DNA from 4 places in the Paenibacillus sp. GYB004 genome. Region 4 is predicted to be linked to each of the others. Evidence: riboswitches for the same ligand, from Rfam matches in the RefSeq annotation. Region 4 holds a riboswitch; each other region holds the start of a gene.
What was found. A riboswitch is a leader RNA that binds a small molecule or an ion and turns the genes downstream of it on or off. The one in region 4 is predicted to bind cyclic di-AMP.

Region 1 (2,197 bases), on a different contig from region 4:
ATTCAAAATTTGCTTATAGCCGAATTTGACATCGCCTTTCATTACCTCATCGATATTCGGCGAAGAGGCGGACAAGACGACTACCGGATTTTTGGTTCCAAGCGCAACCACTTTAGTAACGCTTTCCTGTGCAACTTTCGTATCGACGACATTCTCGGCTACGAGCTCGCCGTCTTCGTACACCTTCTCGATCTTCTTCGCAAGTACGCCTTCAACGCCTTCCGATACAACCTGCTCCTTACCCTTGAGCAGATTGGGATCGTCTTGCTTGACCGTCTCGAACGGAATCGTTTCGGTCTGGTCTTCCACAACTTTGTGCACGCGGACAATCTGAATTTGAGAGCCTTCCGTTACGGCTTCTTCCGCGGGTGGCGTCAGCTTGTCGAGTTCCCCGATCTCCATGCCGAGATCTTGCAGCGTCTGCTCTACGGTTTTGCCGACCGTGTATAACGTTTCGGTTCTGCCGTCAGCCGTGAGCTGCACCGGGATTGTATGCTGGATATGAAACTTATCGTTATGCTTCAACTCGGTACCAAGCACCGCCGAGACCCGGTCGTGCTCGCTTACCGGAATTTGCTGTTCTTCCAGAAGAGCGGACAATGTAGTTTGTCTCGTTTTTATGTGTTTCTCTTCCCCGTTTACCACTAACCCCACTTTTTTGATAGACGTGCCTTGCATGAGCAGCACGAACATCGTTGTCATCACGATTGAAAACAAAGCGCCTACTAAGATCAAACGCAAGTTTCCATGCTTCCATCGCATTGCGAAAGACATGCTGGATGATCGCTTTACATGGGTTTCTCCGTTTTGAATAACGCCCACTTCTTCGGTCCTCCTTCATCAGCCTCGCCGTCGAGTGTTACGCATGACTAGAATTGACGTGACCTGGTTAAATTTGGATGATTCACGCTATTGCCATCGTTAGTAAGGCTCCGGGCTACAATCGTTGACAGATCCGGTACGCTCTGTCCTGCAGAAATAGTTTCAGGCGAAAATAAAAGCCGCGGCGAAGAGGTACTCTTCTCGCGGCGTTGAATCGAATGCTCATCCCATACTTGGGAGCGCATCAATGCCCGACAATCGTGCCTCTCTCTTCACGCTTACGAGGTTAGCTGCCGGGTTCGGACGCGAGAGTCGCCCTAATTGCACAGCGCCGCGAACGGCTTCGTGCAGTATTCACCCCATAGATAACTTGGTTCCCCCGTTTCCCTGTCGGAAACTCAGCGATGGGTAAGTCGATGGCGGTATGCGGTTAGAATCATTATGATCGTTATATTAAAGCCTTATGAAAAACCTGTAAAGAGGAAATAAATCCGATTTTCATGCGAAAAGGGGAAAAATCACCGAGAATTCACTTTTTTTATGCAACAAATCGTTGTTTTTCTTCGTCTAATTCTTTTATGCCGCTTTCTTCGTGTGTCAAACGCGAAAAGAAAGCGCTTTAACGTGATTTGCTCGAACAAAAATGTTATGATGTCCTACAGGTAAAAGCTTACATGTGGAGGAACATTATGAAACCGTTTTTGCATATTCAGGGGATGTCCGGCGGCTACATCTGGAACCGGCCGGTCGTCCACGAACTCTCGTTTTCGATCGATTCCGGAGAGATGGTCGGGCTGATCGGATTAAACGGCGCAGGCAAAAGCACGACGATCAAACACATCCTCGGGCTGCTCGTCCCTCAGCAGGGAGAAGTTCGGGTGAAAGGGCTCCGCGTGTCGGACGACGCCGAGAAGTACCGCGGCTCCTTTGCCTATGTGCCCGAAGCCCCCGAACTGTACGAGGAGCTGACGATCCGCGAACATTTACGGATGACGGCTATGGCTTACGGACTCGATGAGACGCAATTCAAGCGCCGCTCGGAGACGCTCGCCGGGCAATTCGACATGACCGAAAAGCTGGACTCCTTCCCTCAGACCTTGTCGAAGGGCATGCGTCAAAAAGTAATGATCATGAACGCATTTCTTGTCGAACCTCCGCTGTATGTCATCGACGAACCGTTCCTCGGACTCGATCCGCTCGGTATCCGTTCGCTGCTCGATCTGATGGTGGAGCGCAAACGGAACGGCGCCGCCTTCTTGATCAGCTCTCATATTTTGTCGACGCTTGAAACGTATTGCGACCGGTATGTCGTCCTTAACAAAGGGAGAATCGCGTCGAAAGGGACGCTCGACGAGCTGCGCCGGAGCGCCGGGGC
Region 2 (2,197 bases), on a different contig from region 4:
ATGATGCAGACGGTCCGGGCGGTCACAAGGACGCGACCCGCTATATCGCAGGAACGATACTAAGACCCTGAGCCCGCTATCGGGACTGGAATTTCGCCTTCGGAGGCATCCTCCGTTATACTGGAAGGACTGGGTGGATACCTAAGGAGGCGATTTTCTCATGCAGGAACCTTTGAAACGCTGCGGCTGGGTCACAGACAACCCGCTCTACCGGGATTACCACGACCGGGAATGGGGCGTGCCTGTTCACGAGGATCACGCCCTGTTCGAGCGGCTCGTGCTGGAGGGCGCTCAAGCCGGCCTTAGCTGGTACACGATTCTGCGCAAGCGGGAACAGTACCGCGAAGCGTTCGACCGGTTCGATCCGGTACTAGTCGCCGGATATGACGACCGCAAAATAGAGGAATTGATGAACAACGAAGGCATCGTGCGCAACCGGGCCAAAATTGCATCCGCCGTTCGCAACGCCCGATGCTTCCTTCAGGTTCAGCAGGAGTTCGGCAGCTTCGACGCATATATATGGCAATTTGTCGGAGGACATCCGATCCGCAACCGCTGGGATCGTCTGGAGGATGTGCCCGCCTCCACCCCCATCTCGGAAGCGATGAGCAAAGATTTAAAAAAGCGCGGCTTTACCTTCGTCGGCCCGACGATTTGCTACGCGCTCATGCAGGCAACCGGGATGGTGCAGGACCATGTGACGAGCTGTTTTCGGCACGGCGAAATTGCAACTGGCAAATTTTGAGGCTTTCCCCTTCCGTCCGACATATGTTAGCCTTCTACAAGAAGCCGAAACTTCAAAACTGCGAAGTTTTACCATTCGCGGTTTCCATAAGTGCGGGGGATTATCATCAAGCGGACTTGTCCGCTCCGGGGTGAATCGCGTTTCTACGCGTAGGGTTGTATCCTCAGCCCGAATCCGACAACTAACCTCGTAGGCCGTCAAAAGGAGAGATGCCGTTCGTGAAGTACTTACCCTGGAAGCACGCTTTGCTTGCGGGCAGTTTCGCTTTGTTCGCCCTATCCGGAACCGGATCGTCAGCAACCGCAGGGGGACGTCCCTACGACCCGGCCTTGATGCCGATGCTGGCTCCGTTCGTTTTTCAGACTCATTTATTTGCAGATGGCGGGGCATTATCTCCTTCCGCTTACCCGGCTCAAGGAATCGTAACGGTGTTGGCCTCGGAACCAGCGGCAGCCGAACTCGCAGAGACGGCTCAGCCGGCTGCAGAACAGCAGCTTCCGCAGCCTGAGCCTCAGCTTCAGCCCCAGGCGGCTCCCGCAGCATCTGCTGCAGTTGCCAGCGCACCCGCCAAGCCGAAGGCCGCTTCAGCCGCGTCCGATACAGCGAAGAAAGCGCAACCAAACCAAGCCAAAAAAGCAGCTCCGGCAGCGGCCCAAGCGAAAGCCGCAACCGAAGCGAAAGCTACCGCCAAGCAGCCGTCAACGAACCAGCCGGTCGTCACGGTGGCGGGCAAAGAGATCAAACCTGCCAAAACCATCGCCGCAGTCGCTTCCGCCTATACAGGCAGCGCCGAAGAAAACGGCGGTTATGCCGGACTTGATTATTTCGGCAATACGCTGAAGGTCGGCACCATTGCTGTAGACCCCAAAGTGATTCCGCTCGGAACGACCGTATACGTCACCGGTTATACGTTCGACGGTCTGCCGGCCGGAGGAATGATGGCGGTAGCGTCCGACACAGGCGGCTCGATCAAGGGCAACCGGATCGACATCTTCGTGCCGAGTTCGGGCGAGCAAGCCAAATTGTTCGGTTACCAGAATGTAACGGTGTATGTCGTCGACTAGCAGTCGGCGGCATTATTTGCTTTTGGGCAGCTTCAGCAGTTCGGGAACGGTAACCAGCCCGTAGCCCTGCTCTCTCAGCTTCGCGATGATGCCGGGCAGCGCTTTGACGGTACCGGACAAATCTTGACTGTCTCCTCCGGCCGAATGCTGCAAAACGATCGCTCCAGCCTTCGTATGGCCGAGGATATTGCCTAACACTTGCTGTTCCCCGAGGTTTTTCCAATCGAGCGAATCGACGTTCCAGTTGACGATCACGTATCCTCTATTTTTGGCCCATTGCAGCTCATCTTCATCGATCGCTCCATAAGGAGGACGCACCAGCTTGGGCCGGTAACCGGCGAGCCGGTTCAGCACCTCCTCCGCCTTCTCGATTTCCGAAGCAAATTCG
Region 3 (2,197 bases), on a different contig from region 4:
TCGTGAACAAGCGCGATCTGCGGCACGATCTCCTCGGGTGTTCCGCATACGAGATTCAGCGTCTGGCCTTGATGCCGGTATAACGACTGAAGGCGGGCGAGCAGACCGAGGAAGCGGCGTCCGCTATGCGCACGGGCCCGTTCCGCGTTCAGGATGGCCGGGTCAAGGATAAACAAATGCAGGGAAGGAAGCCCGGTCCGGGCGATATACGCGAAAGCGGGCATGTCGGTTACCCGCAGGTCTTTGCGATGGACAAACAGAATCATCGGGCCGTCCCCCTAAAGCAGTGTACAAAGCTTATCCGTGATACAAACATTCGCAAAGACTCAGCCGTTTTCCTGCCGGAAGGGCGGAGCCTTGCCGCCGATCGCCGAACCCGTCACCGTCACCCGGTCTGCTGGAACAGTCCGTACACGTTCCGACAAGCGGTCGAATCCGGGAAAACGGTGAAAACCGGTGTCGGAGGCTATACGCCCAAAACGTGCGGATTCGCCGCCCTGCCGCTTCCTGTCGGAAGAAGCGGGGATGAACGAAATCAAGCCCTGCAGGGCGAATGGTTCGCTCCTCCAGGGCTTGGGCTTGTCCGTTCCGCTGCCTGTATTACTTGGCCTCCGCCATGAGCTGGTTGTACAGATCGTCACCAGCGATGCGGCGCGCGGTTACATAACGGGTTTTGTAATACTTCTCGCTAAGCTTGTTCTTCACTACCCCTTCGTTGGACGCCGAATGGATAAATTCGTCGTTGCCGAGGTAGATGCCGACGTGGGAAATGCCTTTGCCGTCGGTGTTAAAGAACACGAGGTCGCCGGGAATCAGATCGATCTTGTCGACCCAGGTGCCCTCTTTGGCTTGGGCTTTCGATTGATGAGCGAGATCTACGCCGAATTGATTGAAGACGTACATCGTGAAGCCCGAGCAGTCGAAGCCTTTTGTGGTCGTTCCTGCGGTTCTGTACTTCACACCGATCAGCTCGTTCACAGTTTTCTCGAGCGTCGTTTCAGCGAAAGCGCTGCCAACGGAGGTGAAGAACAGTGCGACCACGGTGGTGATCATAATAAGTGCCTTTTTCAAGTGAAGCGGACTCCTTCCAGGTGCCTACGAGGTTAGCTGAGGGTTCGGTCGAAGGTGCCCTATGATCACTTTCCTGCGAGATCAATTCACCCGGAATGGTTCCCCCGTTTCCCGGCAAGCGGGAATTCGGCATGGTTCGATTTTTTTGTTTCCGGGTAATTATAATTCGCCTTTTAGCAACGATTTCCTCCTTTTTCGCAACATTTTTTTTGAAAAATCGAAATTTCGAATCCTGAGGGCACAGAAAAACCCCTTTTCTGCGGGAGAAAAGGGGAACGGTGGAAGTCTCGCCTTGCTTGCAAATGCGGGAGCCTTAATCCGTCAGTCGGCGTAGATGCGGTATTGGGAAGCGATCGTCCATAGCTTGAACACCATATCGGTGATATGGAGCAGCTGCTGTACGATCAGGGCGGTCAACCCCGCCCAGATCAGGGAGGCCGATAAGGCGGCGGCCGTAAACGCCCCGGACAACGCGAGCAGCAGGCAGGCCAGCAGCACGATGGCCGGCAGCTTGCGGACGAACAGACCGAGTGACGATCCGAGTCCGCTTTCCGTCGTCCGGCCGAACTGGACGTACATGAAGAGAAGGCGGATCAGAAACCCGAATGCGGCATATCCCGCTGCCCAGGGCAGCAGCGCAAGCGAGAGGGAAGCGTAATCGGCGTGCTGGGCGAACGCTTTCTTGACCACCGGGAACAGCCAATATACGGGAGCCAGCGTTATCGCCATTTGCAAGACGTAGTAGAGGAAGAACGAACCGCTGAGCCGCTTGATGCCCTGCAAAAAGCGGTAGCCGGCATTCAGATGCGGATTCGCCAGAGAGTAGTAGACGCCCGCGTTCAGAACCGGCGTCAACAGCATCCGCGCCGCCGCAACTCCGACCAGCAGCCAGATGTACGGATGACTGATGTCGGTTTTCACAAGCCGGAATTGACTTTCGGCCAGGAACAGCTGCGAGGCGGCGGCAGACAGATGCTCGCCCGGGTACCGGTGCATCAGCGGAACGACGACCGATTTGACCAGCATCAGCAGCAGGAAGCCCCAGGTGAAATGATAAAGCCACAAGACGAGCAGGAGAAAGGATTGCGATAACGTATCCGTAAAGCCGTTCTTCATATAACGCATC
Region 4 (2,197 bases):
GAGCCCGTTCCTGAAACCGGGCTTTGTAATCCGCGACCCGCTTCTCCTTCTGGATATAGCCGCTCAGCAGCTTGTCGGACTGGTAGACGACGAACGTGCTGGAAGCCGGATAACCGGTCAACTCTGCGATATGCGCCTTTGCGGCGTCCGCTGCCGCTTGCTTGGATACGGTCGGCATCGTCTCGGATAAGATGTCGGGCTCTTTGTTTCCCGTAAAAAAAGACCACCAGTTGGTGATGACGAATAAGAGGATGCCGATAACAGCAAAAGTTCCCAGCATGGATGAAAACGGGCGTTTCATGGATCCCTCCCGAACTTTTTTTCTAACGTAACATACTTTTTTTCGAAATGCCACTTAAACGGAAGCAACGGAGGTAGGGACAATGAAAAGAGGCAGGCACGCTTGTTATTCGGCCGGAAGCCGCCGATTCCTCCATGTTTTTAAGCGAATGCCGGCTTTGTGCAAGCGGGTGCAGCGGGATTATAATCGAGTTCGTCAAGTGTTATTCGCTTCTGCTTCAGAGCCGCTACTGCCAGCGCACCATTACGCGAAGACCGGACTCTAATCTGAAAAGCGGAATAAGAAACTCTACAATACGAGCCGTTTAAGGTGCGCGCATCGCAGCGGACTCTCATATCAAGCCGAATTTCTTAATGAAAACGGGGGAACCATTCAAGTAGGAGCAGTTTTGCGGTGTCCGAGAAAACCGCAAGTTTTGCTCATGGGGTGAATTTCGCAGCACCGTTCCCAGCAGCGGCAAGCGAATAGGGTGCCTTACAACCCGAATCCGTCAGCTAACCTCGTAGGCTTCAGTTTGGAAACCACACCGGACAAACGGCATTGGGATTCCAATGTCTTTTTTTGTTGTTCCTGCAAACTACGATCCGTCTTGCCGATCGGAGAGGTGACCCTGCTTGAAACCACTTATAGGGTTCAGAAGGCTTACGCCGCCGCAATTTCTTGTTCTGGGCTTCGCATTGATTATAGTATCGGGCGGACTGCTGCTGTCTTTGCCCGTGTCCACTACGAACGGGGAAGGTTTGCCTTTGGTGGATGCCCTATTTACAGCGACCTCGGCTACATGCGTAACCGGGCTGGTTGTCGTGGACACGGGAACTTATTTTTCCGTATTCGGCCAAGTCGTCATTATGGCGCTTATTCAGGTCGGGGGACTCGGTTTTATGACGATGTCGACGCTGATCGCGCTTGTCCTGCGCAAGCGGATCTCGTTAAGGGAACGGCTGATTCTGCAGGAAGCGATGAATCAGGTTTCGATGGAAGGGATCGTGCGGCTGATCCGCAAAGTGTTGCTGTATTCCTTGACGATTGAGCTTGCAGCCGCTGCACTGTTCGCGATTCGCTGGTCGTTCGACTATAGCGCCGGCCGCGCTATTTATATGGGAGTGTTCCACGCGGTATCGATGTTTAATAACGCCGGATTCGATCTTTTCGGCCATTTTCGGAGTCTGATGCCTTATGCGGACGACCCGCTGATTAATATCGTCGCTATGTCGCTTATTATTTTGGGGGGCATCGGCTTTATCGTAATCTCGGATCTGATGGAATATGGAAAAAAACGCAAGCTGTCGCTTCACGCCAAAGTCGTGCTTAGCATGACCGGGTTTCTGATCGTATTCGGAGCGATCGTCATCTTTTTATTCGAATATACGAATCCGAAGACGCTTGGGGCTTTGAACGGCACGGGCAAAGTGCTCGCCTCCTTTTTTCAGTCGGTGACGCCACGCACCGCGGGGGCCAATACGCTCGACATCGCAGGACTCCGGCAAGCGACACAATTTTTTATCATTATATTGATGTTTATCGGCGCGTCCCCGGGTTCGACCGGCGGGGGAATCAAGACGACCACCTTTACGACGCTGATCGGCGCCGTCATCGCGATGATCCGGGGCAAGGAAGATATCGTCCTGTTTCGTTACCGGCTGGCCAAAGACCGGATTTACAAAGCGATTACGCTTACGATCCTCGCCTTGTTCCTGGTCGTATTTATGACGATGCTGCTCTCTACGACGGAGGACCATTCCTTCCTAATGATCTTGTTCGAAGTGACGTCGGCTTTCGGTACCGTCGGCTTATCGATGGGCCTGACTCCGGAGCTGACGGCTTTCGGCAAAATTATTATTATGATCACGATGTTTGCGGGCCGGCTCGGACCGATCACGCTTGCTTATGCATTGC

Region 1: it holds a riboswitch for cyclic di-AMP, as region 4 does, so the genes downstream of both, PV433_RS28330 (ubiquitin-like domain-containing protein) here and PV433_RS08210 (TrkH family potassium uptake protein) in region 4, are expected to answer to the same signal.
Region 2: it holds a riboswitch for cyclic di-AMP, as region 4 does, so the genes downstream of both, PV433_RS27555 (3D domain-containing protein) here and PV433_RS08210 (TrkH family potassium uptake protein) in region 4, are expected to answer to the same signal.
Region 3: it holds a riboswitch for cyclic di-AMP, as region 4 does, so the genes downstream of both, PV433_RS23125 (C40 family peptidase) here and PV433_RS08210 (TrkH family potassium uptake protein) in region 4, are expected to answer to the same signal.

What each region holds. Positions count from the first base shown of each region.
Region 1 is NZ_JARBDB010000063.1:163,541-165,737, forward strand. It holds gene PV433_RS28330 (ubiquitin-like domain-containing protein) at 1-741, opposite strand, end outside; cyclic di-AMP (ydaO/yuaA leader) riboswitch at 1,084-1,236, opposite strand; gene PV433_RS28335 (ABC transporter ATP-binding protein) at 1,512-2,197, shown strand, end outside.
Region 2 is NZ_JARBDB010000063.1:1,267-3,463, forward strand. It holds gene PV433_RS27545 (sialidase family protein) at 1-71, shown strand, start outside; gene PV433_RS27550 (DNA-3-methyladenine glycosylase I) at 161-745, shown strand; cyclic di-AMP (ydaO/yuaA leader) riboswitch at 812-956, shown strand; gene PV433_RS27555 (3D domain-containing protein) at 964-1,809, shown strand; gene PV433_RS27560 (polysaccharide deacetylase family protein) at 1,822-2,197, opposite strand, start outside.
Region 3 is NZ_JARBDB010000055.1:43,923-46,119, forward strand. It holds gene PV433_RS23120 (cryptochrome/photolyase family protein) at 1-266, opposite strand, end outside; gene PV433_RS23125 (C40 family peptidase) at 601-1,071, opposite strand; cyclic di-AMP (ydaO/yuaA leader) riboswitch at 1,078-1,213, opposite strand; gene PV433_RS23130 (hypothetical protein) at 1,393-2,197, opposite strand, start outside.
Region 4 is NZ_JARBDB010000012.1:95,425-97,621, reverse strand. It holds gene PV433_RS08215 (CPBP family intramembrane glutamic endopeptidase) at 1-301, opposite strand, end outside; cyclic di-AMP (ydaO/yuaA leader) riboswitch at 631-825, shown strand; gene PV433_RS08210 (TrkH family potassium uptake protein) at 916-2,197, shown strand, end outside.